DNA from 2 places in the Bradyrhizobium sp. HKCCYLRH3073 genome. Region 2 is predicted to be linked to the other one. Evidence: predicted binding sites of a transcription regulator. Region 2 holds the regulator's gene; the other holds the start of a gene.
The links. The regulator HrcA, encoded in region 2, represses chaperone genes, less so after heat shock. The targets are predictions, from matches to a motif close to GTTAGCACTCNCNNNNNGNGAGTGCTAAC.

Region 1: groES (co-chaperone GroES) is a predicted target of HrcA. The motif match lies at 12,915-12,943, and genes of this name have one in related genera.

What each region holds. Positions count from the first base shown of each region.
Region 1 is NZ_JBNPUD010000010.1:241,808-256,140, reverse strand. Features, by position in the region: gene ACQR1X_RS23695 (FAD-binding protein) at 139-1,377, shown strand; gene glcF (glycolate oxidase subunit GlcF) at 1,374-2,696, shown strand; gene ACQR1X_RS23685 (hypothetical protein) at 2,772-3,218, shown strand; gene ACQR1X_RS23680 (TorF family putative porin) at 3,695-4,690, shown strand; gene ACQR1X_RS23675 (ABC transporter ATP-binding protein/permease) at 4,834-6,594, opposite strand; gene ACQR1X_RS23670 (L-lactate permease) at 6,915-8,579, shown strand; gene ACQR1X_RS23665 (hypothetical protein) at 8,729-9,136, shown strand; gene ACQR1X_RS23660 (hypothetical protein) at 9,424-10,614, opposite strand; gene groL (chaperonin GroEL) at 10,755-12,398, opposite strand; gene groES (co-chaperone GroES) at 12,520-12,816, opposite strand; gene ACQR1X_RS23645 (hypothetical protein) at 13,148-13,654, shown strand; gene ACQR1X_RS23640 (protein phosphatase CheZ) at 13,769-14,333, opposite strand, start outside.
Region 2 is NZ_JBNPUD010000004.1:464,444-478,776, forward strand. Features, by position in the region: gene dnaK (molecular chaperone DnaK) at 1-1,368, opposite strand, end outside; gene ACQR1X_RS13130 (hypothetical protein) at 1,723-3,231, shown strand; gene ACQR1X_RS13135 (hypothetical protein) at 3,430-4,365, shown strand; gene grpE (nucleotide exchange factor GrpE) at 4,521-5,141, opposite strand; gene hrcA (heat-inducible transcriptional repressor HrcA) at 5,272-6,360, opposite strand; gene rph (ribonuclease PH) at 6,535-7,248, shown strand; gene rdgB (RdgB/HAM1 family non-canonical purine NTP pyrophosphatase) at 7,245-7,889, shown strand; gene hemW (radical SAM family heme chaperone HemW) at 7,876-9,033, shown strand; gene ACQR1X_RS13165 (penicillin-binding protein activator) at 9,047-10,255, opposite strand; gene rsmI (16S rRNA (cytidine(1402)-2'-O)-methyltransferase) at 10,560-11,519, shown strand; gene ACQR1X_RS13175 (YraN family protein) at 11,506-11,916, shown strand; gene gshB (glutathione synthase) at 11,950-12,891, shown strand; gene ACQR1X_RS13185 (exodeoxyribonuclease III) at 13,007-13,822, shown strand; gene ACQR1X_RS13190 (hypothetical protein) at 13,859-14,005, opposite strand; gene ACQR1X_RS13195 (cyclic nucleotide-binding domain-containing protein) at 14,048-14,333, opposite strand, start outside.

The DNA of each region.
Region 1 (14,333 bases), on a different contig from region 2:
CCCCTCCCATCCCCTTGTCCCCGCACGATCTTTTCGTCGCCTTGGGCTGCCCTTTTCACCCGTCATGCTCTAGAACGGCTCCAACGCCGGTGCCCGCGTCGCGGTTGCTGGCATCATCAACAAGCAAGGCGAGCAGTGGTGGACGCCCTGAAAGTACGCAACGCAGCCGACGTCGAGGAGGTGGTCCGCTCGGCCATCGCCAGTGAGCAGCCGCTGGATGTGATCGGGCATGGCTCGAAACGCGGGATCGGGCAGGTGACGGCCACCAATGCCGTGCTCGACCTGTCGGCGCTGAGCGCGGTGGTCTCCTACGAGCCGAACGAGCTGATCATCACGGCGCAGGCCGGCGCGCCGCTCGCCGACCTGCTGTCGCTGATCGATTCGAAGAGCCAGCAATTCGCGTTCGAGCCGATGGATACGGGGCCGCTGCTCGGCACCGCCGGCCGCGGCACGCTCGGCGGGATGATCGCGGCCGGGTTGGCCGGGCCGCGGCGGGTCCGGGCCGGCGGGGTGCGCGACCATCTGCTCGGGGCGCATGCCGTCTCCGGCTTCGGCGAGAGCTTCAAGACCGGCGGCAAGGTCGTCAAGAACGTCACCGGCTACGACCTCTGCAAGCTGCTGGCGGGCTCCTGGGGCACGCTGGCGGTCATGACCGAGGCGACCCTGAAGGTGATGCCGCGGCCGGAGTCGGAGCGCACGCTGGTGCTGCGCGGGCTCGATGACCTCAAGGCCAACCGGGCCATGACGGCGGCGCTCGGCTCGCCGTTCGACGTGTCCGGAGCCGCGCATCTGCCGGCCTCGACCTTGCGGCCGGAGGTCGAAGGCCTGAGCCCGACCGGCTCGCCGCGCGAGGCGGTCACGGTGATCAGGCTGGAGGGCATCACGGCGTCCGCGGCGCATCGGGCGGCGTCGCTTGCCAGGCAGCTCGCGGCCTTCGGTCCGGCCGAGATCATCGCGGACGACGCCTCCGCCGAGGTCTGGAGCGCCGTGCGCGACGTGCTGCCGTTCGCCGCCAACGGCCCGCTCGGGGCCTGGACGGTGTGGCGGATCGTCTGCCCGCCGGTGTCGGGCGGCGCCATCGGGCAGGCCCTGACGCGCCAGACCGGCGGCGAGGTGATCTATGACTGGGGCGGGGGGCTGATCTGGGCCGCGCTGCCGCCGCAGCCCGATGCGTCCGCGGGGCTGGTGCGCAAGCAGGCGGAGGCCGTCGGCGGTCACGCCACCCTGCTGCGCGCGTGGGACGAGATGCGGCTCGCGGTCGACGTCTTCCACCCGCAGCCGCCGGGTGTCGCCGCGCTGGAGGAGCGGGTGCGCGTCTCCTTCGATCCCAAGACCATTCTCAACCGCGGGCGGATGCGTCGGAGCGTTGCGTCATGAAGACCGAGTTCACCCTGGCGCAGCTCGCCGATCCCGACATCGCGGTCGCCGACAAGATCCTGCGCGCCTGCGTGCATTGCGGCTTCTGCACCGCGACCTGTCCGACCTACGTGCTGCTCGGCGACGAGCTCGACAGCCCGCGCGGGCGGATCTACCTGATCAAGCAGATGCTGGAGAAGGACCAGGCGCCGACATCGGACGTGGTCAAGCATATCGACCGCTGCCTGTCGTGCCTGTCCTGCATGACGACCTGCCCGTCGGGCGTCCACTACATGCATCTGGTCGATCAGGCGCGGGTGCGAATCGAGCAGCGCTACGAGCGCCCGCTGACCGACCGGTGGCTCCGCGCCGTGCTCGCTTATGTGCTGCCGCGACCGCGCGAGTTCCGGCTGGCGATGACGCTGGCGCGGCTCGGCCGGCCGTTCAAGGCGCTGCTGCCGGCATCCTCCGCCTCGCGCGCACCTGCGCCCAGCCTGCTGCGGCGCGTCAGGGCGATGCTCGATCTGGCGCCCGCCGCCGCGCTGCCGCCGCCGGGGCCGGCCGGCGGCAGCGTGTTTGCCGCGCAGGGCGCGCGGCGCGGCCGCGTCGCGCTGCTGCAGGGCTGCGCGCAGGCGGCCCTGGCGCCGCGCATCAACCAGGCTGCGATCAGCGTCCTGACCCGGCACGGCGTCGAGGTCGTGCTGGTCAAGGACGAGCAATGCTGCGGTGCGCTGACCCATCACATGGGGCAGGATTCCGACGCGCTGGCGCGGGCGCGCGGCAATGTCGACGCCTGGACCGCGGAGATGAAGCGCGGCGGCCTCGACGCCATCCTGGTGACCACCTCGGGCTGCGGCACCGTCATCAAGGACTACGGCCACATGCTGCGCGAAGACCCGCGATATGCAGCGTCCGCGGCCGCCGTGTCGGCGATGGCGAAGGACATCACCGAGTATCTCGCCGGTCTCGATATGGCCTCCGCCTCTCAGCGCGACGACATCGTCGTGGCCTATCACTCCGCCTGCTCGCTGCAACATGGGCAGAAAATCACGAGCATTCCGAAAGAATTGCTTTCCAAGTCCGGATTCGTGGTGAAAGATATACCGGAGAGTCATTTGTGTTGCGGTTCGGCGGGGACCTACAACATTCTCCAGCCTGACATCGCGATGAAGCTGCGCGATCGCAAGGTCGCCAACATCGCGACCGTCAAGCCGAATGTGATCGCGGCAGGCAATATCGGCTGCATGATGCAGATTGCCAGCGGCACCTCCGTCCCCGTCGTGCACACCGTTGAGCTTCTCGACTGGGCGACGGGCGGTCCGCGGCCAGGAATGATTTGACGGATGGGCGCGCGCTGATGGCCGGCCCGTCCCGCCGGACGAGCTGATCGAACGGCGGCAACTGGAGGGTTTCTGATGGCGAAGGACAAGAAGGCGAAGAAGGACAAGAAAGAAAAGAAGAAGCTGATGGCGCAGGCCAAGGCAGCGAAGAAGGCGACGAAGACGTCCGCCAAGAAGGCTGCAAAGAAGTCTGCACCGAAGTCCGCGAAGAAGGCCGCCAAGAAGGCAGCCAAGGCGCCGGCCAAGAAGGCGAAGAAGACCGTGAAGGCCGCAGCGAAGAAGGCCGCCAAGGCTCCTGCGAAGAAGGCCCCTGCGAAGAAGGCTGCTGCCAAGAAGGCGGCTGCAAAGGCGCCCGCCGCGCCGAAGAAGAAGGCCGCCAAGAAGCGGGCTCCCAAGATGGCTCCGCTGGTCGAGACCCCCGAAATGCACGAGACCGAATCGGCTGCTGAGACCAGCTGGGCGATGCCGAGCGCGGCGCCCGAGGAGCACGAGGACGGCGAGGGCACGGCGTCCAGCAACTGATCCTTCCGGACCGGATCATTCTCAGGGCCGGACGAATTCACATCGGGAGGCCGCGGCGGCTGCGCTGCGGCCTTTTCGTTTGCCAGCGTCCGTTGTCTGCGTTGGCTGCCCCTTGTTGTCGATGGACCTGTTTGTCCGAACGGTCGTCCCCGCAGATCTACGGCCGGGCGAATCCGACTCCGGTGCGCTGCGCCGTTTTGCTTGCGGCACCGCGTTTCCAGCGGGCCGGCACAATCGATTGTGCGTCCTAGCGTGCTTTCGGACACGGATATTTGTTGTTCAAATGCAACACGCGCCGACTACCTGCCGTAGAAATGTCAAATCGCCCAAAAAGGCGGCAGATGCCGCGCTTTTTTGCTTCACGTGTGGCGGGACCCTGGCACAAATTGCGTCTGGATGACGCAGCCGGTCTTGTTTGCGCCCTGGGGGGCCAAGGTGGGGCAGGCTTTTTTCGAAATAGGGTGATGGGGATCGTCATGAAAAAGTGGGCTTTGCTGGCAACGGCGCTGGCAATGGTTTCGGGATCGGCTTCGGCGGCGGACATGGCGGTCAAGGCCTATAAGGCTCCGCCTCCGGTCGCGTTCGAGCCGTGGGACATCGCGTTCGGCGCGGCGATCATGAACGACTACGTGTTCCGCGGCGTCACCCAGTCGAACCACAAGGCGTCGGTCGCCGCCTATTTCGAGCCGCGCTACAACGTCAACAAGGACCTGCAGCTCTACGTCGGCGTCGCCGGCGAGAGCATCTCGTTCGCGAACCGCGCTGCTGCCGAGATCGACATCTACGGCGGTATCCGCCCGACCTTCGGCGCGTTCGCCTTCGACATCGGCGTGTGGGGCTATCTGTATCCGGGCGGCACCTGCTACTACGGCGGCGGCGCCGTGACGGATTTCGCGGGTCAGGCGCTGAGCGCCGAGTGTCAGGCCAACACGCTGACCAACCTGAACGTGATGAAGAAGGACGTCTCGTTCTTCGAAGTCTACGGCAAGATGAACTACACCGTGAACGACATGTGGACGTTCGGCGTCACCGAGTTCTACTCGCCGAACTTCCTGAACACCGGCGCCTGGGGCAACTACGCCTCGGTCACCGGCAAGTTCACCGCCCCGAGCACGACCTTCGGCTCCAGCGGCGTCGGCATGTACGTGTCGGGTGAGTTCGGCCGTCAGTGGTTCGGCACGTCGGACTCCTTCTACGGCGTTCCCGCCTTCCCGAACGGCATCAAGTATGCCGACTACAACACCTGGAACATCGGCGTCGGCTTCACCTACAAGGTGTTCACGCTGGACCTGCGCTACTCCGACACCGACATGTCGAAGGGTGATTGCAACGCCTTCACCAGCGACTTCACCGCCAGCGGCACCACCAACGTCACGCCGATCAACCCGGCTGGCCTCGGCTCGAAGTGGTGCGGTGCGACCGGCATCGCCAAGCTCTCGGTCGACCTAACGGCGATGAGCAATCTGAAGTAATCACCGCAAGGCGGATCGGACTTATCGGAGGGCGGCAGAGCAATCTGCCGCCCTTCTGCTTTTGGGCGGCAGCGGCCGGTTGCCGCTCGGACGTCCGGCCGCGTTCCTGGCTCGCCATGGCGTGGGCGCAGCCGGCGCCCGCCTCAGCCGCCTCCACCCGCGGTCGCGTCGGCGGCCTGTCCGGCTTGCCGCAGCGAGAACTTCTCGCCGTCGCGAATCAGCTCGACCTTGCGGTCGTGGTAATCGTGCAGGGTCGAGCGGTGGCCGATCGAGACGACCGTGGTCTGCGGCAGCCGCTCGGCGATGACCCGATAGAGCCTGGCTTCGCTCGGCTCGTCCAATGAGGCCGTCGCTTCATCGAGGAACAGATATTGCGGCGCATGCAGCAGCGCGCGGGCAATGCCGAGCCGCTGCTGCTCGCCGAGCGACAGCATCCGATTCCAGTGCGAGTCCTCGTTCAGGCGGTCGGCCAGTTGCGGCAGACCTACGGCCACCAGCACCTCCTTGACCTGCTCGGCGCTGAACGCGTCGGCGGCCGCGGGATAGACGATCGCCGCCTTGAGCGCGCCGATCGGGAAATAGGGCCGCTGCGGCAGCATCATCAGCTTGGCATGCGCGGGCACGCCGATCGCGCCGCTGCCGAACGGCCAGACGCCGGCGATGGCGCGGAACAGCGTCGACTTGCCGGCACCGGAGGGACCGGTGAGCAGCGTGCGCTCGTTGTTGCCGATGCTGAACCCGTCGGCCGCGACCAGCGGCAGGCCATTGGGCAGCTTCAGCAGCAACTGGGCGAGATCGATGCTGTCGCCGGCGTGGTCGACGATGTCGATCGTCTGCGGCTCGCCCGCGAGCTTGTGCGCGCTCTCGATGGACATGTCGAAGCCGTCGAGGCGGGCGACGGTCGAGCGCCAGTCGGCCAGCGTCCGATACGTCGTCACGAAGAACGACAGCGCACCCTGCACCGTCGAGAAGGCGGACGCCGTCTGCATGATGCCGCCCATCTGGATCGACTTGGCGAAGTAGGCAGGCGCAACCAGCACATAGGGAAAGATCACGGCCGCCTGCGAATAGCCCGCCGTGAAGGCCGTCAGCCGCTTGGTCCGGCTCATGATCTGGTACCAGTTCTGGACGACCCGGCCGAAGCGGGTGCCGAGCTGACCTTGCTCGGCGCCTTCGCCGCGCAGCAGCGCGATCTGCTCGGAGCTTTCGCGCACCCGCACCAGGTTGAAGCGGAAGTCGGCCTCGTAGCGCTGCTGCTCGAAGTTGAGATTGACGAGCGGCGATCCGATCCAATGCGTCAGGAGGGTCCCGAAGATCGCATAGATCAGCGCGATCCAGACCAGGTAGCCGGGGATCGCGATGTTGGTGCCGAACAGCTGCAGCGGGGCATCGGTCGACAGCCCCCAGAGCACCACCATGAACGATGCGAGCGAGACGACCGAGCTGAGCAGGCCGATGGTGATGTTCAGTGTCTTGTCGACGAACAGCTGCACGTCGTCGGCAATGCGCTGGTCCGGGTTGTCGGCGATGTCGCCCTTGAGCTGCATGCGATAGTGCGTGGCGTTGTCCAGCCAGCGGCGCAGGTAGACGTCGGTCATCCACCGCCGCCAGCGGATCTGCAGCCATTGATTGAGATAGAGCTGGTAGACGGCCAGGATGATGAAGATGGTCGCCAGTACGGCGAACACGCCGATTTCCCAGATGAAGCTGTTCCAATCATACTGCTGCAGCGCGTTGAAGAACCTGTTCTGCCACTGGTTCACCAGCACCTGGATCGCAACGAGCGACAGCTCGATCGCAATGACGGCGGCGAGAAGGATGCGGCCGGCGACCTTGTCCTCGGAGCGGAAGTAGGGAATGGCGATCCGCCAGACGGTGGCGACGGTCGAGCGCAGATTGTTCACAGACGGGCTGCTCCTGAGAAAAGGTCTTAACAGGCTGACTAAAAACGAGAAAATCGCTGGTGTCGCCGCCTGCCTAGACTAAAGTCGTAATCTGGCGGGTGGCCGCCGGCTTGTCGGTCGCGTGTGACAAACCGTAGCATGGGGCAGGGGAGAGGGACTGCGACCGCCGCCAGATTTCGCGAGAATTTGAGCAGAGTTGGGCGTTGCCGGTTTTGTGATCGCCTTTTCCGACCTTTGCCAGGCTTGGGGGCCTGGCGAGCAGACCTGATCCGTCCCGCCGGACGGGGTCCAACGACAAGAACGTGGGGGGAGAAGTCACGATGTGGAATCAAATCTACGACCCGTTGGGGAGCCCGGCGCTGTCGACGCTGGCCGCCGCCGTCCCGGTCGTGACGCTGCTGGTGCTGATCGCCAGTGGCAAGGTCAAGGCACACATCGCGGCGATCATCGCCGTGATCCTGACCAACCTGATCACGATCTTCGTGTTCACGATGCCCGCCAACATGTCGCTGCGCGCGACGTTTCTGGGCGTCATCACCGGGTTCTTTCCGATCGGCTGGATCGTCCTGAACGTCATCTTCCTCTACCAGGTCACGGTCTCCACCGGACGGTTCGAGCTTCTGAAGCGCGCCATCGGCGGCGTCACGGAAGACCGGCGCCTGCAGCTACTGCTGGTCGCCTTCTCGTTCGGCGCGTTCTTCGAGGGCGCATCCGGCTTCGGAACACCGGTGGCGATCACCGGTGCCGTGCTGATCGGCCTCGGCTTCTCGCCGCTCGCGGCCTCCGGCCTGTCGCTGATCGCCAACACCGCCCCGGTCGCCTATGGCGCGCTGGGCACGCCGATCCAGGGCCTCGCCTCGGTCACCGGCCTCGACCCCTACATCCTCGGCGCCATGGTCGGCCGGCAGTTGCCGATGTTCTCGCTGATCGTGCCGTTCTGGGTGATCTGGGCGTTCGCGGGCTGGAAGGGCATGAAGGACGTGTGGCCGGCGATCCTGGTCACCGCCGTCTCGTTCGCGGTGCCGCAATTCCTGATCTCGAACTACGTCAACCCGTGGATCGTCGACATCGGCGCCTCGCTGATCTCGATGGGCGCGCTGATCCTGTTCCTGAAGGTCTGGCAGCCGAGGCAGCTGTGGCTGTCGCCGGCGTTGCGCGGGCGTGACGAATCGGCCGCCACGATGACGGCGGCGAAGCCGCTGGACCGCACGCCGCTGACGCAAGCCGAGCTCTGGGGCGCGCTGCTGCCCTGGATCATCGTCTGCATCATCATGCTGATCTGGGGCAACGGCGCCTTCAAGGCCTGGGCGAACTCGATCTTCACCTGGAACTATCCGGTGCCCGAGCTCGACAAGCTGATCAACAAGATGCCGCCGGTGGCTGCGAAGCCGACGCCGGAAGGCGCGGTGTTCTCGTTCACCTACCTGACCTTCACCGGCACCGGCATGCTGATCGCCGCGATCATCTCCGGCTTCCTGATGGGTGTCGGACCGGGCAAGCTGATCGCGGAATATGGCCGCACCATCCGTCTCTGCGCGATCTCGCTGATCACGATCTCGGCGATGCTCGCGATCGGCACGCTGACCCGGCTGTCCGGCGTCGATGCCACGCTCGGCCTGGCCTTTGCCGCGACAGGCGTGCTCTATCCGTTCTTCGGCACCTTGCTCGGCTGGTTGGGCGTGGCGCTGACGGGATCGGATACGGCCTCGAACGTGCTGTTCGGAAACCTGCAGAAGATCACCTCCGAGCAGCTCGGCCTGTCCCCTGTCCTGATGGCAGCCGCCAACTCCTCCGGTGGTGTCATGGGCAAGATGATCGATGCGCAGTCGATCGTCGTCGCCTCGACCGCCACCAACTGGTACGGCCACGAGAGCTCGATCCTGCGCTACGTCTTCCTGCATTCGATCGTGCTGGCCTGTCTTGTCGGCCTGTTCGTCACCTTGCAGGCCTATGTCTATCCGTTCACGGCGATGGTGCTGAAGTAGCAACACCGTCTGCGACAAAAGCCCCGCGCCGCAGCTGCGGCGCGGGGCTTGCTATGTTTGGAACACATTTGTGCGGGAGCCGTGCTGGCGGTGGTCACGGCCATCGCCTGGAAGGCGAGCCCTGCGCGTGACTGGTGTGAAGGGGAACGATGCAAGTGTTGAAGCGTGGCTGCGCCGTGGCGACGGTGGCGTTGTCGATGTCGGGGCTGGCGCTCGCCGCCGCCTCGGCGGAGGAATTTCCCTTCGGCATGGAGATGACGCTCGATGCGCTGCCGCAGCCCGGCTCGAAGCGGGTGCCGGATCTCGACATCGGCGATAACGGTGACACCGTGCTGGAGCTGTGGTGCAAGGGCGGCAAGGGCCAGTTCTCGGTTGCCGGCAACACCATCGTGTTCATCGCCAGCAAGATCGAGGACCGCAACTGCCCGGCGGCGCGCGCCCAGGCCGACGACGAACTGATCGCGGCGCTGAGCGCGGCGACCAACTGGAAGCGTCAGGGCGACCTGATCATCTTCATCGGGCCGAAGACGCTGCGCTTCCGACTCAATACGAACTGAGGCAGGGCGGTCGCCTGTGAAGATGAAAAGCCGCTGAGACCAGCAACCCTGCTGGTCAGTTACTCCGTCATGCCCGAGCTCGTCCCGCCTGCGCGGCCGCAGCCGCTTCGGCGCGGCGAAGGCCCGGGCATCCACGTCCGTCCCAGGATGCCGATCGGCGTGGATGGCCGGGACAAGCCCGGCCATGACGACCTGGAGAGAGACGTGAGCGCACAACGGGTTGCCATATGCGCCGTGCCAATTGAAGAAAGGGGGCGCGCACCGGTCGACTGCGCGCCCGCCGCTCTTTATTTCCAGACCGAGTTGTCCGCGTCCCAGCGCTTGGCCTTGAAGGCCTTCGCCAGCTCGTCGATGGCGCCGCCATCGTCACGGGTGTCGCCCTCCTCGTCGCCGGATGACTCGTCCGACAGGATCAGCTTGGCGGCGGAGCTCTCGTCGATCGTCGTCGTCGTCGGGCTGCTGATCCACAGCATCAGCGCGTCCGCGCCGCCCGGCTTGTCCGCCGAGACGAGGCCGGTGACCTCGATGACGTCGGTGAGCTCCAGGGCCGGCATCAGCTGGCTCGGCCGCTTCAACGTCAGCTTCAGCTTGCCGCTGACCGGATTCCACGCCGCGCTCGTCGGCTTGGCATTGTAGGTCCGGGCCAGGACGTCGGAGATCGCGTTTGCGAGCTTGTCCTTGTTGATCTTGTCGCCGTCGCGCCAGTCGGCAGCCGCGAAACGGATGGTGCGGTCCATCTCGACGGTGCCGGCGGTCCAGCCGGCCGTCACCACGCCGTTCATGGCCCGCGCCTTCGCGATCAACGCTCCGGCGCGGTCGGGGTCGACCGTCATGCTGATGGTCTGCTCGCCCGCGCGCAAGGCATCGCAGTTCACGATCAGGCTCGACAGCGAAACTTCGACGTTCTCGCCCTTCAGGCTCTTGAGGAAGTCGGTCATGGCGTCGAGCTTGAGCCGGACCGAGACCGCCTCGGGCGAGACGTCGGTGAAGTCCTTCGGCTGGGCGCTGATGCCGTCGTCGCTCGACTGGCTCTCCTGGAACTCCTTCTCGCTGACGTCGGAGTTGTCGGTCGACGCCACCTCTGTGACGCTCTTGCCGATCGTGATCTGGCCGCGGAACTCGAACGTGTCGCCGGTCGGCTTGCGATTCAGCTTCACCGTGACCGGCTCCTTGGCGCCGTTGCTCTGGGTCGCGCCGGTCAAGGTCTGGCCGTTGACCGTGAGGCTGACCACGAAGCGGTCCTTGCGATCCGAATTCTTTGCGACGGGATAGCAGACGTCGAGCGTGGCGGCGGTGACGGTCTTGCCCTGGCGCGTCTCCTTCAGGATCACGTCGGCATTGCCGTCCATCAGACCGTCGATCGCGGTGAAATACCGCGTCTCGTTGGCGGGGGCCTTGGTCCCGCTCTTGCTCTGGGCCCAACCGAGTTCCGGCGCGGCCGCTACAATCACGGCCAGCGCAAGCAAAATCGCGCGCATCTGAAAATCCTTGTGGGGGCAGAATCGGCCTTAAGCTGTAGCGCCGATTTGCGGTCGCTGCACCCCCGGCGCGGACACTCGGCCAAAAAGAAGGCCGCCCGGAGGCGGCCTTCCTGAATGTGAGATGTCGAAAGCAGGGCTCAGAAGCCCATGCCGCCCATGCCACCCATGCCGCCGCCGGCCGGCATCGCGGGAGCCGCATCCTTCGGCAGCTCGGCGACCATGGCCTCGGTGGTGACCAGGAGACCGGCGACCGACGAGGCGTCCTGCAGCGCGGTGCGGACCACCTTGGCCGGGTCGATGATGCCCTTGGCAACCATATCGACATAGTCCTCGGTCTGCGCGTCGAAGCCGAAGGTCTCGGACTTCTCGTCCAGGATCTTGCCGACCACGATCGAGCCTTCGACGCCGGCGTTCTCGGAGATCTGGCGAATCGGAGCCTCGAGCGCCTTCAGCACGATGTTGATGCCGGCCTGGACGTCCGAGTTGGCGTTGGTGATGCGGCCGACCGCCTTCTTGGCGCGCAGCAGCGCCACGCCGCCGCCGGGGACGATGCCTTCCTGCACCGCAGCGCGGGTCGCGTTGAGGGCGTCCTCGACGCGGTCCTTCTTCTCCTTGACCTCGATCTCGGTCGCGCCGCCGACGCGGATCACCGCGACGCCGCCCGCGAGCTTGGCGAGACGCTCCTGCAGCTTCTCACGGTCGTAGTCCGAGGTGGTCTCCTCGATCTGCGCCTTGATCTGGCCGACGCGTGCCTCGATATCGGCCTTCTTGCCGGCACCGTTGACGATCGTGGTGTTCTCCTTGTCGATCACGACCTTCTTGGCGCGGCCGAGCATCTTCACCGTGACGTTCTCGAGCTTCATGCCGAGATCTTCCGAGATCAGCTGACCGCCGGTCAGGATCGCGATGTCCTCGAGCATGGCCTTGCGGCGGTCACCGAAGCCCGGCGCCTTGACGGCCGCGACCTTGAGGCCGCCGCGCAGGCGGTTGACGACCAGCGTGGCCAGCGCCTCGCCCTCGACGTCCTCGGCGATGATCAAGAGCGGACGGCCCGACTGCACCACGGCTTCGAGCACCGGCAGCATGGCCTGCAGTCCGGACAGCTTCTTCTCGTGCAGCAGCACGTAGACGTCGTCGAGCTCGGCGGTCATCTTCTCGGCATTGGTGACGAAGTAGGGCGAGAGATAGCCGCGGTCGAACTTCATGCCTTCGACGATGTCCACCTCGGTGTCGAGCGACTTGTTCTCCTCGACCGTGATGACGCCCTCGTTGCCGACCTTCTGCATCGCCTGGGCGATCATCTTGCCGATCGCGGCGTCGCCATTGGCGGAGATGGTGCCGACCTGGGCGACCTCGGAGGACGCAGCGACCGGCTTGGCGCGCTTCTCGATGTCCTTGATCACGGCGGCCACCGCGATGTCGATGCCGCGCTTGAGGTCCATCGGGTTCATGCCGGCGGCAACGGCCTTGGCGCCCTCGCGCACGATGGCCTGGGCCAGCACGGTCGCGGTGGTGGTGCCGTCACCGGCGGTGTCGTTGGTCTTGGAGGCGACCTCGCGCAGCATCTGCGCGCCCATGTTCTCGAACTTGTCCTCCAGCTCGATCTCCTTGGCGACGGTGACGCCGTCCTTGGTGATGCGCGGAGCGCCGAAGCTCTTCTCGATGACGACATTGCGGCCCTTCGGGCCGAGCGTCACCTTGACGGCGTTGGCGAGAATGTCGACGCCGCGCAGCATGCGGTCGCGTGCGTCGCCGGCGAATTTGACGTCCTTGGCTGCCATTTCAAAATTCTCCTGGAGTAGACCTCGACGGCGAGGGGCGTGATCGCCCGTCTGTCGCCGGAACGAGGTTGCAGAGCATTTTCGCCCGGGGCGGCTGATCGCCGCCCCCGACAGGTCGGGATCAGGCGACGACGCCCATGATGTCGGACTCCTTCATGATCAGGAGCTCCTCGCCGTCCAGCTTGACCTCGGTGCCGGACCACTTGCCGAACAGCACGCGGTCGCCGACCTTGACGTCGATCGGGATCAGCTTGCCGCTCTCGTCGCGGCCGCCGGGGCCGACGGCGACGACTTCGCCCTGCGAGGGCTTTTCCTTGGCGCTGTCGGGAATGATGATGCCGCCCTTGGTCTTCTCTTCGGCGTCGATGCGCTTAACCACGACGCGGTCGTGCAGGGGACGAAACTTCGATTTGGCCATGACGGATCCCTTTTGGGGTGCTTGGATAAGTGTTGCTGTCGGAGGAAATCTGAATGCGACCACATTTGACGCCCACTTGGCGCCAACTGGCTCGCAGCCTTAGCAATCGCGCCCTCCGAGTGCTAAAGACCGCTCGGGGAAATATGGCTTGCGGCTGTTCCTGTCAAGCAACGGCCAGCCGTTAAGCCGTTCTTGAGGCTGTTAGGGGGATGTTGTCCGGGGCCAGACATGTTAGTGGAGCGGCGTCGTCATCCGACGTCATTGCTCTGACGAGCGTTTTGCGCTTGGTTGCCGGACGGGGCAGCCACGATTCTGTTCCTAAGGGGATGCCATGACGAGTTCACGGTGCGCGCGGCCGGTTGCCAATCTCGCGATCGCGTCGGCGCTCACGATGCTTCTGGGAGCGTGCACGGGCTTCAGCCTGTCGCCGTCGCCCCCCATGCAGACCGAGGCGCCGGTCGAGCCCGAGGTTCCGGCGACGATCCGCCCCGAGGATCTCGTGGGCAAATGGGGCCTCGCCGCCTACAACAATCCGAATGACCGCGCGCGCACCGAGAAGATGGCTCTGGCGCAGTGCAAACAGCCTTACGTCATCGGGGCAGGCACGTCCGGCGGTGTCGTGATGCATCTGGCCGACCAGGCGACTCCCCAGGAACTGCGCCTGAAGGGGTCGGCCAGCGGCAAGAACTACATCGGCCCGGCCGGACCGCCCGGCGGCGAGCAGGACCGCGAGGTCATCTCCTTCGACGGCCGTGTGCTGATCACCCGCTTCGTCGACAAGGATGCGGCGACCCGTTACCAGACGATGGTCTACGTCCGCTGCGGGCCGCGCGCCTGAGATCCGGGCGATCATCCCGCAAAGGTCGAGAGTCGAACGAAAAACGCCGGCGACTGCGCCGGCGTTCTGTACGATGACGTGGCCTGAAGCGGTCGCTGGGACTGGCCGCCGACCTCAGTTGAACATCGCGTCGATGTCGTCCTGCGAGGCGTGGCCGACCTCGCCCGCCGCCTTCGGGCCGTTCAGCAGCCTGGCGTCGCCCTCGCGGGTGTCGACGATCGGCGGCACATGCGCCTTGATGGCGTCGACGCCGCCCCAGATGTCCATCATCACCACGATGTGGTGCTCGATGAACTTCATGGTGGTCATGACCTTGTTGATGCGCTGGCCGGTCAGGTCCTGGAAGTTGCAGGCCTCGAAGATCGAGACCACGCGCTCCTGGATCTCTTCGCTCAGGATCTTCTGCTGGTCCGCCGAGTCCACCTTGGACAGCGCGCTCGCGGCCTGGTCGATCGCCTCCGCGGCTTCGAGGATCTGCTGCGTCGCCTGCTCGGTGCCGCCGACGACCGCGCCGAGCTCGCCGTTGACCTTGGCCATCTCCTCGCCGTTGAAGCTCTTGGCATGGAGGGTCGCGATCTCGCCCTTGGTGCGGTTGATCGCGTCGTGGATCAGGTCGAGCTCGACCTTGAGCTTTTCGCACTGCTCGATCTGGGCACGATAGGTCTCGAGCAGCGCGCGC
Region 2 (14,333 bases):
GCCCATCAGGTCGAACTGGCCGAGCATCTTGTTGTCGGCCGCCATCTCGCGCTCACCCTGGAAGACCCGAATGGTGACCGCGTTCTGATTGTCCTCGGCGGTCGAGAACACCTGGCTCTTCTTGGTCGGGATCGTGGTGTTGCGGTCGATGATGCGGGTGAACACGCCGCCCAGCGTCTCGATGCCGAGGGACAGCGGGGTCACGTCGAGCAGCAGCACGTCCTTGACGTCGCCCTGCAGCACGCCGGCCTGAATCGCGGCACCGATCGCCACCACCTCGTCGGGGTTGACGCCCTTGTGCGGCTCCTTGCCGAAGAACTGCTTCACCATCTCCTGGATCTTCGGCATGCGGGTCATGCCGCCGACCAGCACCACTTCGCCGATCTCGCCGGCGGTGAGGCCGGCATCCTTCAGCGCCTTGCGGCACGGCTCGATGGTCTTCTCGACGAGGTCGGCCACCAGCGCCTCGAACTTGGCGCGGGTCAGCTTCATCGTCAGATGCTTCGGACCGGACTGGTCCGCGGTGATGAAGGGCAGGTTGATCTCGGTCTGCGTGGTCGACGACAGCTCGATCTTGGCCTTCTCGGCAGCTTCCTTGAGGCGCTGCAGAGCGAGCTTGTCGTTGCGCAGGTTGATGCCCTGCTCCTTCTGGAATTCGTCGGCGAGGTAGCTGACCAGACGCATGTCGAAGTCTTCACCGCCGAGGAAGGTGTCGCCGTTGGTCGACTTCACCTCGAACACGCCGTCGCCGATTTCAAGAATGGAGACGTCGAAGGTGCCGCCGCCGAGGTCGTACACGGCGATCGTGCCGGCCTTGGTCTTGTCGAGGCCGTAGGCGAGCGCCGCCGCGGTCGGCTCGTTGATGATGCGCAGAACCTCGAGGCCAGCGATCTTGCCGGCGTCCTTGGTGGCCTGACGCTGGGCGTCGTTGAAATAAGCGGGGACGGTGATGACGGCCTGGTCGACCTTCTGGCCGAGATGGGCTTCCGCGGTCTCCTTCATCTTCTGCAGGATGAAGGCGGAGACCTGCGAGGGCGAATAGGTCTTGCCGTCGGCCTCGACCCAGGCGTCGCCGTTGCCGGCCTTGACGATCTTGTAGGGGACGAGCTTCTTGTCCTTCTCGACCATCGGGTCATCATAGCGGCGGCCGATGAGGCGCTTGACCGCAAAGAAGGTGCGCTCGGGGTTGGTCACGGCCTGGCGCTTGGCCGGCTGGCCGACCAGACGTTCGCCGTCGTCACTGAAGGCGACGATCGACGGCGTGGTGCGCATGCCCTCGGCGTTCTCGATGACCTTCGACGTTTTGCCGTCCATAACGGCCACGCACGAATTCGTGGTGCCGAGATCGATCCCGATGACCTTTCCCATGGTCTCATATCCTTCTTTTTGCGGCAGGTTGGGTGGGGCCCTGACGGCGCCCCCATCCAAAACCCCCTCAGATCAAATGCTCGCGATATTGCGACGATGAGCGTCATATAGGAGGGGGGGAGTGGCCCGCAAGGACCGGACCAGGGGTTCGACCCCACGAAAATCACGGCCCTCGCCGAACGACCTCGCGGAGTCATCAAGAAGGGCCAATCGACCTTGGCAGCTCCCTAAACGGGAGGGTGCGATCGCGGGCAGGGAGCAACGAATCCGGTACTCCGGATCTGCCCCGATGACCGAAATGCGTTGTTAACCCACGGGCCCTAGCCTGCCGCACTCCTGGGACGGGAATGAGGCATGGTCATCGACACCGATTGGGGCTTTCCGCAGCGTGCGCGCGAAGCCGGCCAGGCCACGTTCCCCGGACTGCTGATCTGCGCCATCGTGGTTGCAGCGGCGTGGCTGCGATACACCCTTCCCCTCAATGTCGACGTCAGCTGGTGGCTCCTCGTCAGCGAGCGCATGCTCGATGGCCAGCGGCTCTACGTCGACATCCTCGAGACCAATCCGCCGATGGCCGGGTCGGTCTATCTGCTGGCCGTCGCGCTGGCGCGTGCGATCCATCTCAGGCCCGAATTGGCGACGAACACCCTGATCTTCGCGCTGGCCGCGGCATCCCTGACGCTGGTGTGGCTGGTGCTGCGGACATCGGCGCTGCGCCATCGCCTCGCCGACGGTTGGCTGGCGGCGTGGACGGCCGCCCTGCTCCTGATCGCGCCGATGTATGATTTCGGCCAGCGGGAACATCTGGCCCTGATCACGATCCTGCCGGCGATCGCGGTGTACATCCTGCGCGCCAGGGGCGAGCGGGTGGGCCCGGCTGCCGTGCTCATCGCCGGGCTCAGCGCCGGCCTCACGATGAGCTTCAAGCCCTATTTCGCCTTCAGCGCCGGCTTCTGCATTCTCGCCGCCGCCGCGCAGGCGCGCGACTGGCGCGTGCTGTTCGCGCTGGAGAACTGGATCGCCGCGGCGCTGGTGCTGCTCAACGCGGCCTGTATCTACCTGTTCTTTCCCGAATATTTCACGCTCATCTATCCGCTGGTCCGCGACGTCTATCTGCTCCTGAAGGCGCCGGTGCCGACCATCCTCGTGACCCTGCCGATGGGCCTGTGGCTTGCGGCAGCGATCACCATTCTCCTCCTCCAACGCCGGCAGCACGCGCGCGACGCGGCGTCTTTCACCACGCTGGCCGGATCGCTCGGATTCCTGGTGTCGTTCGTCGCGCAGCAGAAGGGCTGGGGCTATCACGCCTATCCCATGGTCGCGCTGGCGCTGCTTGCCGCCGGCCTTGCCGTGTCGGCGATCGACACCAGCCGCGACATGCGGCGCTGGCCGCAGGTCGCCACCGCTCTCGCCGGCGCCGTGCTGTTCGTGCAGACCTGCCTCTGGTTCAATGGCAGCGTCGACGTCCGGCAAATCGAAGCCCAGGTGGCGCGGCTCGGACCGCGCCCGAGCATGCTGGTGCTCAGCGCGGCCGCAGTCATCGGCCACCCGATGGTGCGGACCCTCGGTGGCACCTGGATCTCGCGCCAGGAGGCGTTCTGGGTCCGGGAAATCGTCCGCCGATCGCAACAGGACGGAACCATCGATTCACAGACGGCGCAGCGGCTCGCGCCCTATGTGGAACGCGAACGCGCCGGGATCATCGCCGACTTCCGGAAGCAGCCGCCCGACGTCGTCCTGATCGACAATCAGAACAGCGACTGGGGCGATTGGGCGCGTTCCGACCCCGAGCTCAGGGCCCTGCTCGCGCCCTATGTGCTGGTACAGACCGTCGACGGCGTCGAAATCCTGAAGCGCGGCTAGCGCTGTACCATCCTGAATCCGCCTTTTGAGGCAAAATGTGCCCCGCCGGAGCGCGCCGACCGCCGCAGGCGATCAAAACCGCGCGCCCGGCCTGTTGCGGGGGGCGCAAAGCCGCTAAAAGCGTGCCCGCCGAAGACCACGCTGGCGAGGACCCCCGACCGCCTCGGCGCGCGGCCCCGGTCAACGAGGCAATGTTTGATGATGATCGTTCGACTCTTCACCGCGGCCACCCTGCTGATCTCGCTGCTGCACCCCGCATTGGCCACTGACGCCGTATTTCCGCCCGGCGTCCGCATCGGGCTCGCGCCGCTGGTCGGGCTCGCCAAGGCCAAGACGTTCTCCGGCTTCGAAACCGAGGACCAGAGCGTGAAGGTGCTGCTGACCGAACTGCCCGCCGCCGCCTATGGCGAGGTGAAGAACGCGTTTACCGCCAATCCCGCCGGGACCGGCAGCGTCAAGCCGGAGAGCATCGAGACCGCCGCCGGCACCGCCTACTATACCGTCGAGAACGGCCGCGATGGCAACACGCCGGTGCGGCGCTACTCGATGATCCTGCCCGGCAACGGCTTCTCCGGCTACGTGGCCGTGCAGATCCCGGAGACCGCGAGCCGGATCTACACCGACGATGCCGTGCGCCAGATGTTCGCCTCCGCCGTCGTCCGCAAGGACGTTCCGGTCGACGAGCAGCTCGCGATGATGCCGTTCAAGGTCACCGACCTCTCCGGGTTCAAGACCATCCGCACGCTCGGGCCGGGCGCCCTGATCCTCGCCGACGGCGAGGAGGACAAGGGCTTCGAAGCCGCGCCCTTCGTCGTGATCGGGCTGGTGGCTGGCGTGGCCCCGGAGGCGGGCGACCGCGCGCGCGTGGCGCAACAGGCGGCCACCACCATTCCGGGCGTCCGCGAAGCGCGCATCACGATGTCCGAGCCGATCCGCATCGACGGCCAGCCGGCCTATGAGACCCGGATCGACGCCACCAGCGGCAAGGACAATACGCCGGTGACGGTGGTGCAGTGGCTGCGCTTCGGCGGGCCAAACACGTTGCGGATCATCGGCAGCGCGCCGCGCGACCAGTGGTCGGCGGCCTTCCCGCGGTTCCGTGCCGTCCGCGACGGCATCCAGCCAAGAGGCTGAGACCAGCCCGGCATCGGACGGCGTGATCACGCCGGCTGCTCGCCGCGAGACGAACTACAAGGTCGCGCCGACAAACAAGAAGCCACGGGCATCGCTGCCCGTGGCTTCTTCGTTCGACAACAGGACGGCCGCAGAACGCGTGCCCGTGCTCGCCGTCAGGCGGCGCTGTTCGACTGATCGTTGCTCGCCGCGGGCGCCGCCTTGGCGCCGCCCTTGGACACGCCGACCAAAGCGGGGCGCAGCACGCGCTCGCCGATCATAAAGCCGGCCTGCACGACCTGCACCACCGTGCCGGACGGCACCGACGGATCCGGCACCTCGTACATCGCCTGCTGGAAATTGGGGTCGAACTTTTGCCCGGTCGGATCGAACTTCTTGACGCCGTTTTTCTCCAGCGTGTTGAGCAGCGAACGCTCGGTGAGCTCGACGCCCTCGATCAGCGACTTCAGGCCCGCATCGGCATTGTCGCGCGTCTCCGCCGGCACGGCATCGAGCGCGCGCTGCAGATTGTCGGCGATGTCGAGCACGTCACGGGCGAAGCCGGTGATGCCGTACATGCGCGCATCGGCGACCTCGCGGGCGGTCCGCTTGCGCAGATTCTCCATCTCCGCCAGCGTGCGCAGCATCTTGTCGCGCGCGTCGGCCGCCTCCTTGGCAAGGGCCTCTGCCGAGCCGGCCTCGGGATCATCGGGCATGATGTAGGGCTTGGAGACGACGGGTTCGCTGGCCTGCGCCGGGTTTTCCGGATCATTCTTATGCAGGTCGGGATCGGTCATGGACAGACTCGCAAGTTCGGCTGACGGGTTTGGGGATATGGGGCGGGATATCGTGCTTTGAGCGTCGAAAATCAAGCGCAGCCTGACCGGCCCGCCGGAGACGCCGTCCGCGGATTAACCATCTCACGCATCAGCCACCCAGCAGCCGGCTGACCAGGCGCGCGGCATAATCGACCGTCGGAATCACCCGGGCATAGTTGAGCCGGGTCGGACCGATGACGCCGAGCACGCCGACGATGCGACCCGTGGCGTCGGAATAGGGCGACACGATCGTCGACGAGCCCGACAGCGAGAACAGCTTGTTCTCCGAGCCGATGAAGATGCGGACACCTTCCGCGCTCTCCGCGCGCCCGAGCAGATCGACGACGCCGCGCTTGGTTTCGAGATCGTCGAACAGCCGCCGGACACGCTCGAGATCTTCGAGCGCATGCAGGTCCTCGAGCAGGTTGGCGTGGCCGCGCACGATGAGCTGCCGCTCGTCGCTGTCGCCGCCGGACCAGCTCGCGACGCCGGCGGCGATCACCTTCTGCGTCAGCTGGTCGAGCTCGGCACGGTCGTGCGCCAGCGCGGTCTCAAGCTCGAGCCGCGCTTCCGCCAGCGTCCGCCCTCTGATCCGGGCGTTGAGGAAATTGGACGCCTCGGTCAATGCCGAGGACGGCACGCCCGGCGGCAGGGTCAGGACCCGGTTCTCGACCTGTCCTTCCTCGCCGACCAGAACGACGAGCGCACGCTCGGGCTCGAGCCTGACGAACTCGATGTGCTTCAGCCGGGTGTTGGATTTGGCGGTCAGAACCACGGCGGCGGCACGGGTCAGACCCGACAGCCGGGTCAGCGCTTCATCCAGCGCCGCCTCAACCGATTGCGCCCGGCCGACGGCCGCGAGCTGGCTCTGGATCGACTGCTGCTCGGCCTCCGTCATGTCGCCAACCTGCATCAGGGCGTCGACGAAGAAGCGCAGGCCGGCTTCGGTGGGCAGCCGGCCGGCCGAGGTGTGCGGCGCGTAGATCAGGCCGAGCTGCTCGAGATCGGCCATGACGTTGCGCACAGAGGCCGGCGACAGCGGAACCGCGATCAGCCGCGAAATGTTGCGCGAGCCGACCGGCTCGCCGGTCGCCAGATAGCTTTCGACGATCTGCCGGAAGATCTCGCGCGAGCGCTCGTTCAGCTGCGCCAGACCGGCCGGCGGTGTCATCAGGTTGATCGGATCGTGGTGGGCCACCAGATGCACTCCTCCCAGCTGCCTATAATGTGTCCATGCGGCGGCTCGGTGGCAAGCCGGTCATGAGGAGGGGGCTCCGGGAGCGACGGGCCCTTGATAAACCCTTGCCGCTGCCGGTCGCGGCTCCTACAAGGCCGTCAAACACCCTCTTTCGCCTCTTTCACGGAGAGAATCATGCGGCCGAGCCGCCGTGCACCGGATGAACTGCGGGCCGTGAGCCTGGAACGCGGCGTCGTCAAATACGCCGAGGGCTCGTGCCTGGTGAAGTTCGGCGACACCCATGTGCTGGTCACCGCCACGCTCGAGGACCGGCTGCCGCCCTGGCTCAAGGGCCAGGGACGCGGCTGGATCACCGCCGAATACGGCATGCTGCCACGCGCCACGCTGGAGCGAACCCGGCGCGAGGCCTCCGCCGGCAAGCAGACCGGACGCACCGTCGAGATCCAGCGCCTGATCGGCCGCTCGCTGCGCACCGCGATCGACCTGGAAGCGCTCGGCGAGCGCCAGATCACGGTGGACTGCGACGTGCTGCAGGCCGATGGCGGCACGCGCACGGCGTCGATCACCGGCGCCTGGGTCGCGCTGGCCGACTGCATCAAGTGGATGAAGTCGCGCAACATGATCAAGACCGAGGTGCTGCGCGCCAACGTCGCCGCGATCTCCTGCGGTATCTACAACGGCACGCCGGTGCTCGATCTCGACTACGCTGAGGATTCCGAGGCGGAGACCGATGCCAATTTCGTCATGACCGGCGACGGCCGCATCATCGAGGTGCAGGGCACGGCGGAGAAGACGCCGTTCACCGAGGCCGAGTTCCTGGCGCTGATGGCGCTCGCCCGCAAGGGCGTCGCGCGGCTGGTCGACCTGCAGAAGATGGCGGTCGCGTGAACGGTCCGCACCGCAGGCTCACCGGTCGCATCGTCATCGCGACCCACAATCCCGGCAAGCTTGCCGAGATGCGCGAGCTGCTCGCCCCCCATGGCGTCGAGGCGGTGTCGGCCGGCGATCTCGGCCTGGGCGAGCCGGACGAGACCGGCGAGACCTTCCAGGCCAACGCCCGCATCAAGGCGGTCGCCGCGGCCAAGGCCGCGCAGCTTCCGGCCTTTGCCGACGATTCCGGCATCGTGGTTCACGCCCTCGACGGTGCGCCGGGGATCTATTCGGCGCGCTGGGCCGGACCGGACAAGGATTTCACCGGCGCGATGACGCGGATCGAGCGCCTGCTGCAGGAGCGCGGCGCCGCGGGTGCCGACCAGCGCGGCGCTCATTTCGTCTCGGCGCTGTGCGTGGCATGGCCGGACGGCCATGTCGAGGAGGTCGAGGCGAGGGTCGACGGCACGCTGGTCTGGCCGCCGCGCGGCACGGCCGGCTTCGGCTACGACCCGATGTTCCTGCCAGAAGGGCACGATCGCACGTTCGGCGAGATGACCAGCATCGAGAAGCACGGCCTGCCGCCGCTCGGCCTCGGCCTGTCGCACCGGGCGCGCGCCTTCGTGAAGCTCGCGGAGATCTGCCTTGACCAGCGCTGACAGCGAAGCGTTCGGCGTCTATGTGCACTGGCCGTTCTGCCTGTCGAAATGTCCGTATTGCGACTTCAACAGCCATGTCCGGCATGCGGCCATCGACCAGGAGCGCTACGCCCGCGCCTTCGCCCAGGAGATCGCGACCACCGCCGCCCGCATTGGGCCGCGCACCGTCAGCTCGATCTTTCTCGGCGGCGGCACGCCGTCGCTGATGCAGCCGCAGACCGTCGGCGCGATTCTCGACGCGATCGGCCGGCACTGGCATGTCGCCGCTGACGTCGAGGTGTCGCTGGAAGCCAATCCGACCAGCGTCGAGGCGACGCGCTTTGCCGGCTACCGCGCTGCCGGCGTCAACCGCGTCTCGCTCGGCGTCCAGGCGATGGACGATGCGTCGCTCAAGATGCTGGGCCGACTGCACACGGCCGAGGAGGCGATGAAGGCGGTGGCGATCGCGCGCAATGCCTTCGAGCGCTATTCGTTCGATCTGATCTATGCCCGGCCCGACCAGACGCCGGCGATGTGGACCGAGGAGCTGACGCGCGCGATCAGCGAGGCAGCCGAGCATTTGTCGCTGTATCAACTGACCATCGAGGAAGGCACGCCATTCTTCGGCCTGCATGCCGCGGGCAAGCTGAAGACGCCGGATGAAGGCCTGGCGCGCACCTTGTACGACGTCACGCAGGAGGTCTGCGGCCGTCACGGGCTGCCGGCCTACGAGATCTCCAACCATGCCCGCCCAGGCGCGGAGTGCCGGCACAACCTGATCTATTGGCGTGGCCAGGAATATGCCGGCATCGGTCCCGGCGCCCATGGCCGGCTCGACATCGGCGGCATCAGACACGCGACCGCAACCGACAAGCGGCCCGAGGCCTGGCTGATGCGGGTCGAGTCCAACGGTCACGGTGTGATGACCGACGACGAGCTCAATCGCGAGGAGCGCGCCGACGAATTCCTGCTGATGGGGCTGCGACTGGCCGAGGGCATCGACCCGCAGCGCTACGCGAGGATCTCCGGCCGCACGCTCGATCCGCGCCGCATCGCGCTGCTGCGCGAGGAGGGCGCCATCGCGGTCGATCCGGACGGGCGGCTGCGCGTGACCCAGGACGGCTTTCCGGTGCTCGACGCGGTCGTCGCTGACCTCGCCGCCTGAGACGTGCTGCGACTCACGTCGCGCTGAAGCTTTTCGGCGCGCCGGCGACGGTCTGTCCGCCCCCCGAACCGACGCGCATCACCGCAAGCCCGCGCTCATTGGTGCCGTCGCTGCGGAACCGGAACAGGCCATCTATGCCCGCGAAGCCGGACGCATTGGTCAGGACGTCGGGCGCGAAACGCTGGTTGCCCTGGGTGCGCGCCAGCGCGGCCACGAGCGCCACCGCATCATAGGCGAGGGTCGCGGTGCGTACGGGATCGCCGCCGAATCGCGTCCGGTAGCGTCCGGCGAAAGCGCGGAAGCCGGACGGATCCGGCGCGGCATAGAGGCCGCCCTGCAGGCTGGCGCTGGCATAGACGCGCGGATTGTCCCACAGCCCGGTGCCGAGCAGCTGGATGTTGCGCAGATTGGCGCCGGCAGCGGTCAGCGCATCGGCCGTCGCCGCGACCGATTCGCCGTCGTCGGCCAGCAGCAGCGCATCGGCGCCGCCGAGCGCCTGCGCCACCGTGCGCGCCGGCCCGGTGCGGTCGCCGGAATATTTCTCGAATGCCACGATGCGTCCGCCGCGGCGGCTGACCGCAGTCTTGAACGCCCCCTCGACGACGGTGCCATAGGCATTGTCGGGCAGCAGCGCCGCGAACGAGCGTTTGCCGACGCTGGCGGAATATTCGACGATGCGGCTCGCATCGGACTCCGGCAGGAAGCTGAGCAGATAGACGCCGCGCCCCGCCACGCTCGAATCCGTCGAGAAGGCGATGACCGAGATGTTGCGCGTGCGCGCCACCTGGGCCGTCGCCGGCACCGAGCCCGCGAACAGAGGCCCGAGGATGATCTCGGCGCCTTCGTCGCAGGCCTGTTGCGCGCCCTGCTGCGCGCCTTGCGGGCTGCCGGCGTCATCCTTGATCAGGAGCTGGATGTTGGGGTTCTGAAACTCGGCCAATGCCATCTCGGCCGCGTTCTTCATCGATTGCGCGGCGACGCCGGCATTGCCCGACGCCGACAGCGGCAGAATCAGCCCGACCTTGACCTGGCCGTTGCCGGCCACCGCCGGCTGCTGCGGCGGTCCCGCCGGCGCCGTCGGCTGCTCGAACGGATTGAAGCCCTGCTGCACGTTGGAGCACGCCGACAGCAGCGGCGCGCCGACGATCAGGCCCAGCGCCGTTCGCCGGGCGACCCCATGGGGTCCCGGACCGAGAGAGTTGGGATGACGCGGGCCCACCATGGCATCTCTTCGTTCGGCCGAGACCGGCCAGAAGTTCCCCAAACGCACGTCCGCAAGGCCGTGCCGATTCACTCATATTGTCGACGAATAGTTAAGCAAAACAAAAGGCTGTCAGCGCCACACCGCCGATCAATTCGACGTTTTGCACGGCCTATCCCCTGCTCGTCCACACCCCCATCGATGTGCCGTTTCGGACTTGAATCGGCGATGAATGGCGACGCGGCGATGCCGATCCCGGAACTTCAAATCGCCGCGCGGCTGTTCCCCTGTGGCAATCCCGCGGCAGGCCCTTTAAATTACCTCGATGGGCGCGAAGGCAATCCCCAAGACGTCGCCGGACGACGGCAAATCTTCCACCACGTCGACCTATCTGGTGGCGGGGCAGATCGTTGCGGCGCCCAAGGCCCGGCCTGGATTGCATCTGGTGGCGACGCCGATCGGCAATCTCGGCGACATCACGCTGCGCGCGCTGGAAACCCTGGCCGGCGCCGATCTCATCTTGTGCGAGGACACCCGAATCACGCGACGCCTGACCGAGCGTTATGGCCTGGCCGCGGAACTCGCAGCCTATCACGAGCACAATGCCGAAGCCGTCAGGCCCAGGATTCTGCAGAGCCTCGCCGAAGGCGCGGCCATCGCGCTGGTGTCCGACGCCGGCACGCCGCTGATCTCGGACCCCGGCTACAAGCTGGTGCGCGAGGCGTGCGCGGCCGGGCATGCCGTCACCGCGCTGCCGGGCCCGTCCGCCGTGCTCGCGGCGCTCAGCGTCGCGGCGCTGCCGACCGACCGCTTCTTCTTCGAGGGATTCCTGCCGGCCAGGCAGCAGGCGCGACGCGCGCGGCTGGCCGAGCTCGCGCGCATCGACGCGACGCTGGTGCTGTTCGAGGCCGGCAGCCGGGTTCAGGAGACGCTGGCCGATCTCGCCGAGGCCATGGCGGGACGCCAGGCCGCGATCTGCCGCGAGCTGACCAAGCTGCATGAGGAGGTGCTGCGCGGCGCCATCGGCGATCTCGCTGCAGCGGCTGGCGATCTCGAAACCCGCGGCGAATTCGTGCTGGTGATCGGTCCGCCGCCGCGCGGCGCCGGGGTGCTGACGCCGGATGCGCTCGATGCCGTACTGAAGGATCTGCTGCAGCGATCGAGCGTCAAGGATGCCGTCATGCATGCGGTCGAGCTCTCCGGCCGGCCGCGCCGCGAAGTCTATGCGCGCGCGCTCGAGCTGGCGAAGGACGCGCGGTCAGGACAGGCCGATGGCGAAGACTGAGCGTGCGTCCGCCGACAAGCCGGCCAAGACGGCGGCGCCGGAGCGCGTCGCCGCCTTTCGCACCGGACTATCGGCGGAGGCCCGCGCGGCAGCGCTGCTGATCGCCAAGGGCTATCGCATCCTCGCCAAGCGCTTCCGCACGCCGCATGGCGAGATCGACATCATCGCGCGCAAGCGCGGCCTCGTGGCGTTCGTCGAGGTCAAGGCGCGCGCCTCGCTCGACGATGCCGCCTATGCGGTGACGCCGCGCCAGCAGCAGCGCATCATCAATGCCGCGCAGGCGTGGCTGATGGCGCATCCCGACCATGCCGAATTGGAGCTGCGCTTCGACGCGATTCTGGTTGCGCCGCGCAGCCTGCCGCGCCATCTGGTAGCGGCGTTCGACGCCAGCACCTGACATGAACTGATTGCAGAGAGCAGGGACCTGCCCATGAAACTGAACGTCGCCGTCCAGATGGACCCCATCGCGCGCATCAACATCCGCGGCGACTCCACCTTCGCGATGCTGCTCGAAGCGCAGAGGCGCGGCCATGGCCTGTGCTATTACACGCCGGACAAGCTGTCGCTGCGCGGCGAGGAGCTGTATGCGCCGGTGCAGGCGCTGACGGTGCGCGACCAGGTCGGCGACCACTTCACGCTCGGCGAACCGAAGCCGACCGCGCTGACCTCGTTCGACGTCGTGCTCCTGCGCCAGGATCCGCCGTTCGATCTCGCCTACATCACCTCGACGCATTTCCTCGAGCGCATCCATCCGAAGACGCTGGTGGTCAATGATCCCGCGAGCGTGCGCAACGCACCGGAAAAGCTGTTCGTGATGAACTTCCCGCAACTGATGCCGCCGACTTTGATTTCGCGCGACCTCGACGAGATCAACGCCTTCCGCGATCAGCACGGCGCCGTGGTGATGAAGCCGCTGCATGGCCATGGCGGCGCGGCGGTGTTCCGCGTCATGCCGCAGGACATGAATTTCGGCTCGCTGTTCGACATGTTCTCGGTGACGTTCAAGGAGCCCTGGGTGATCCAGCGCTTTCTCCCCGAGGTGAAGCATGGCGACAAGCGCATCATCCTGGTCGACGGCGAGTTCGCCGGCGCCGTCAACCGCGTGCCGGCGGCCGACGATCTGCGCTCCAACATGGTGCGCGGCGGCGCCGCGCAGGCCACCGATCTCAGCGCCCGCGAGCGCGAGATCTGCGATACGCTGGGTCCGGAGTTGCGCGCGCGCGGGCTATTGCTGGTCGGCATCGACGTCATCGACGGCAACCTCACCGAGATCAACGTGACCTCGCCGACCGGCATCCGCGCGATCTCGCGGCTCGGCGGACCCGACATCGCGGCCCGCGTATGGGACGTCATCGAGAGCAAACGGCGCTGATCAAGCGCCGTCCCACTTCGCTGGGGATAAGGCCAACCAACGCGATCAGTCCGATGCGTCAGAGGCGAGGCGGAATCGCTGACATCGGCGCAATTCATGCTATGACGCCATTCTCATGCGTCTCGTCCTGACCACCTGGAACATCAACTCGGTGCGCCTGCGCATCGACCTCGTCGCCAAGCTCATCAAGCAGGTCAGGCCCGATGTCCTGTGCCTGCAGGAGACCAAGTGCATCGACGACGCTTTCCCGCTGAAGCGCTTCAAGCGGCTCGGCTATGAGCACGTCGCACTGAACGGGCAGAAGGGCTATCACGGGGTCGCCGTGATCTCGAAATGGCCGTTCGAGGAGACCAACGTCCGCACCTTCTGCGACAAGGTGGATTCGCGCCACATCACCGTGGCATTCGGCGAGAAGGCGCAGCTCGCGCAGCCGCTGGTGCTGCATAATTTCTATGTGCCGGCCGGCGGCGACATTCCCGATCCCGCGCTCAATCCCAAATTCGAGCACAAGCTGCAATTCCTCGACGAACTGAAGGCGTGCGAGCCGCTGCATCCGCGCGGCGACGACCGGCATATCCTGGTCGGCGACCTCAACGTCGCGCCGCATGAGCACGACGTCTGGTCGCACAAGCAGCTCCTGAAGGTGGTGTCGCACACGCCGATCGAATGCGAGAAGCTGCTGGCGGCGCAGACCCATGGCGAATGGGTCGACGTCGCCCGCGAACGCATCCCGATGTCGGAGAAGGTCTACACGTGGTGGAGCTACCGCGCCGCCGACTGGACCGTGGGTGATCGCGGCCGAAGGCTCGACCACATCTGGGTGTCACGCGCCTTGAAGGACCGGGTCAGCGACTTCAGGATCCTGCGCGACGCCCGCAGCTGGGAGCGGCCGTCGGATCACGTGCCGGTCACGGTGACGCTGGACGTTTGACGGCGCGACCAGACAGACCCGTCAGTGCCGAGTTTGTCATTCGCCTGTCCCCACATCGTCATGCCCGGGCTTGTCCCGGGCATCCACGCCGTTCTTAGCACGCCGGACGACGTGGATGGCCGGGAAGAGCCCGGCCATGACGGCGGGGAAGGAGCCAAACTCAAGCGAGAGATCGTGCTGCATCGGCAAGAGGTCCGCGTAGACCTCGGGCGGCCGCCAGCCCCGTCACGACGTCAGCTTGGCCCCGGCCGCCATGATGTCGTTGGCGATTCGGCTGGCGCGGTGGGCGAACTCGTCGCGCAGCCGGCGCGCAGCCTTGGCGTCGCTCTCCAGCACACGCTGAAACAGGCTGCGCGAGATCCGCACCACGGTCGAATATTCCAGGGCCGTCGCGGTCGCCGGACGCCGCATCTCGACCAGCAGCGCCAGCTCGCCGATCAGCATGGTCGGCGTCGCGACGATCTCGGCACCGACCTCGTCGCTGATGCGCAATGACCCGCGCTGGACGACA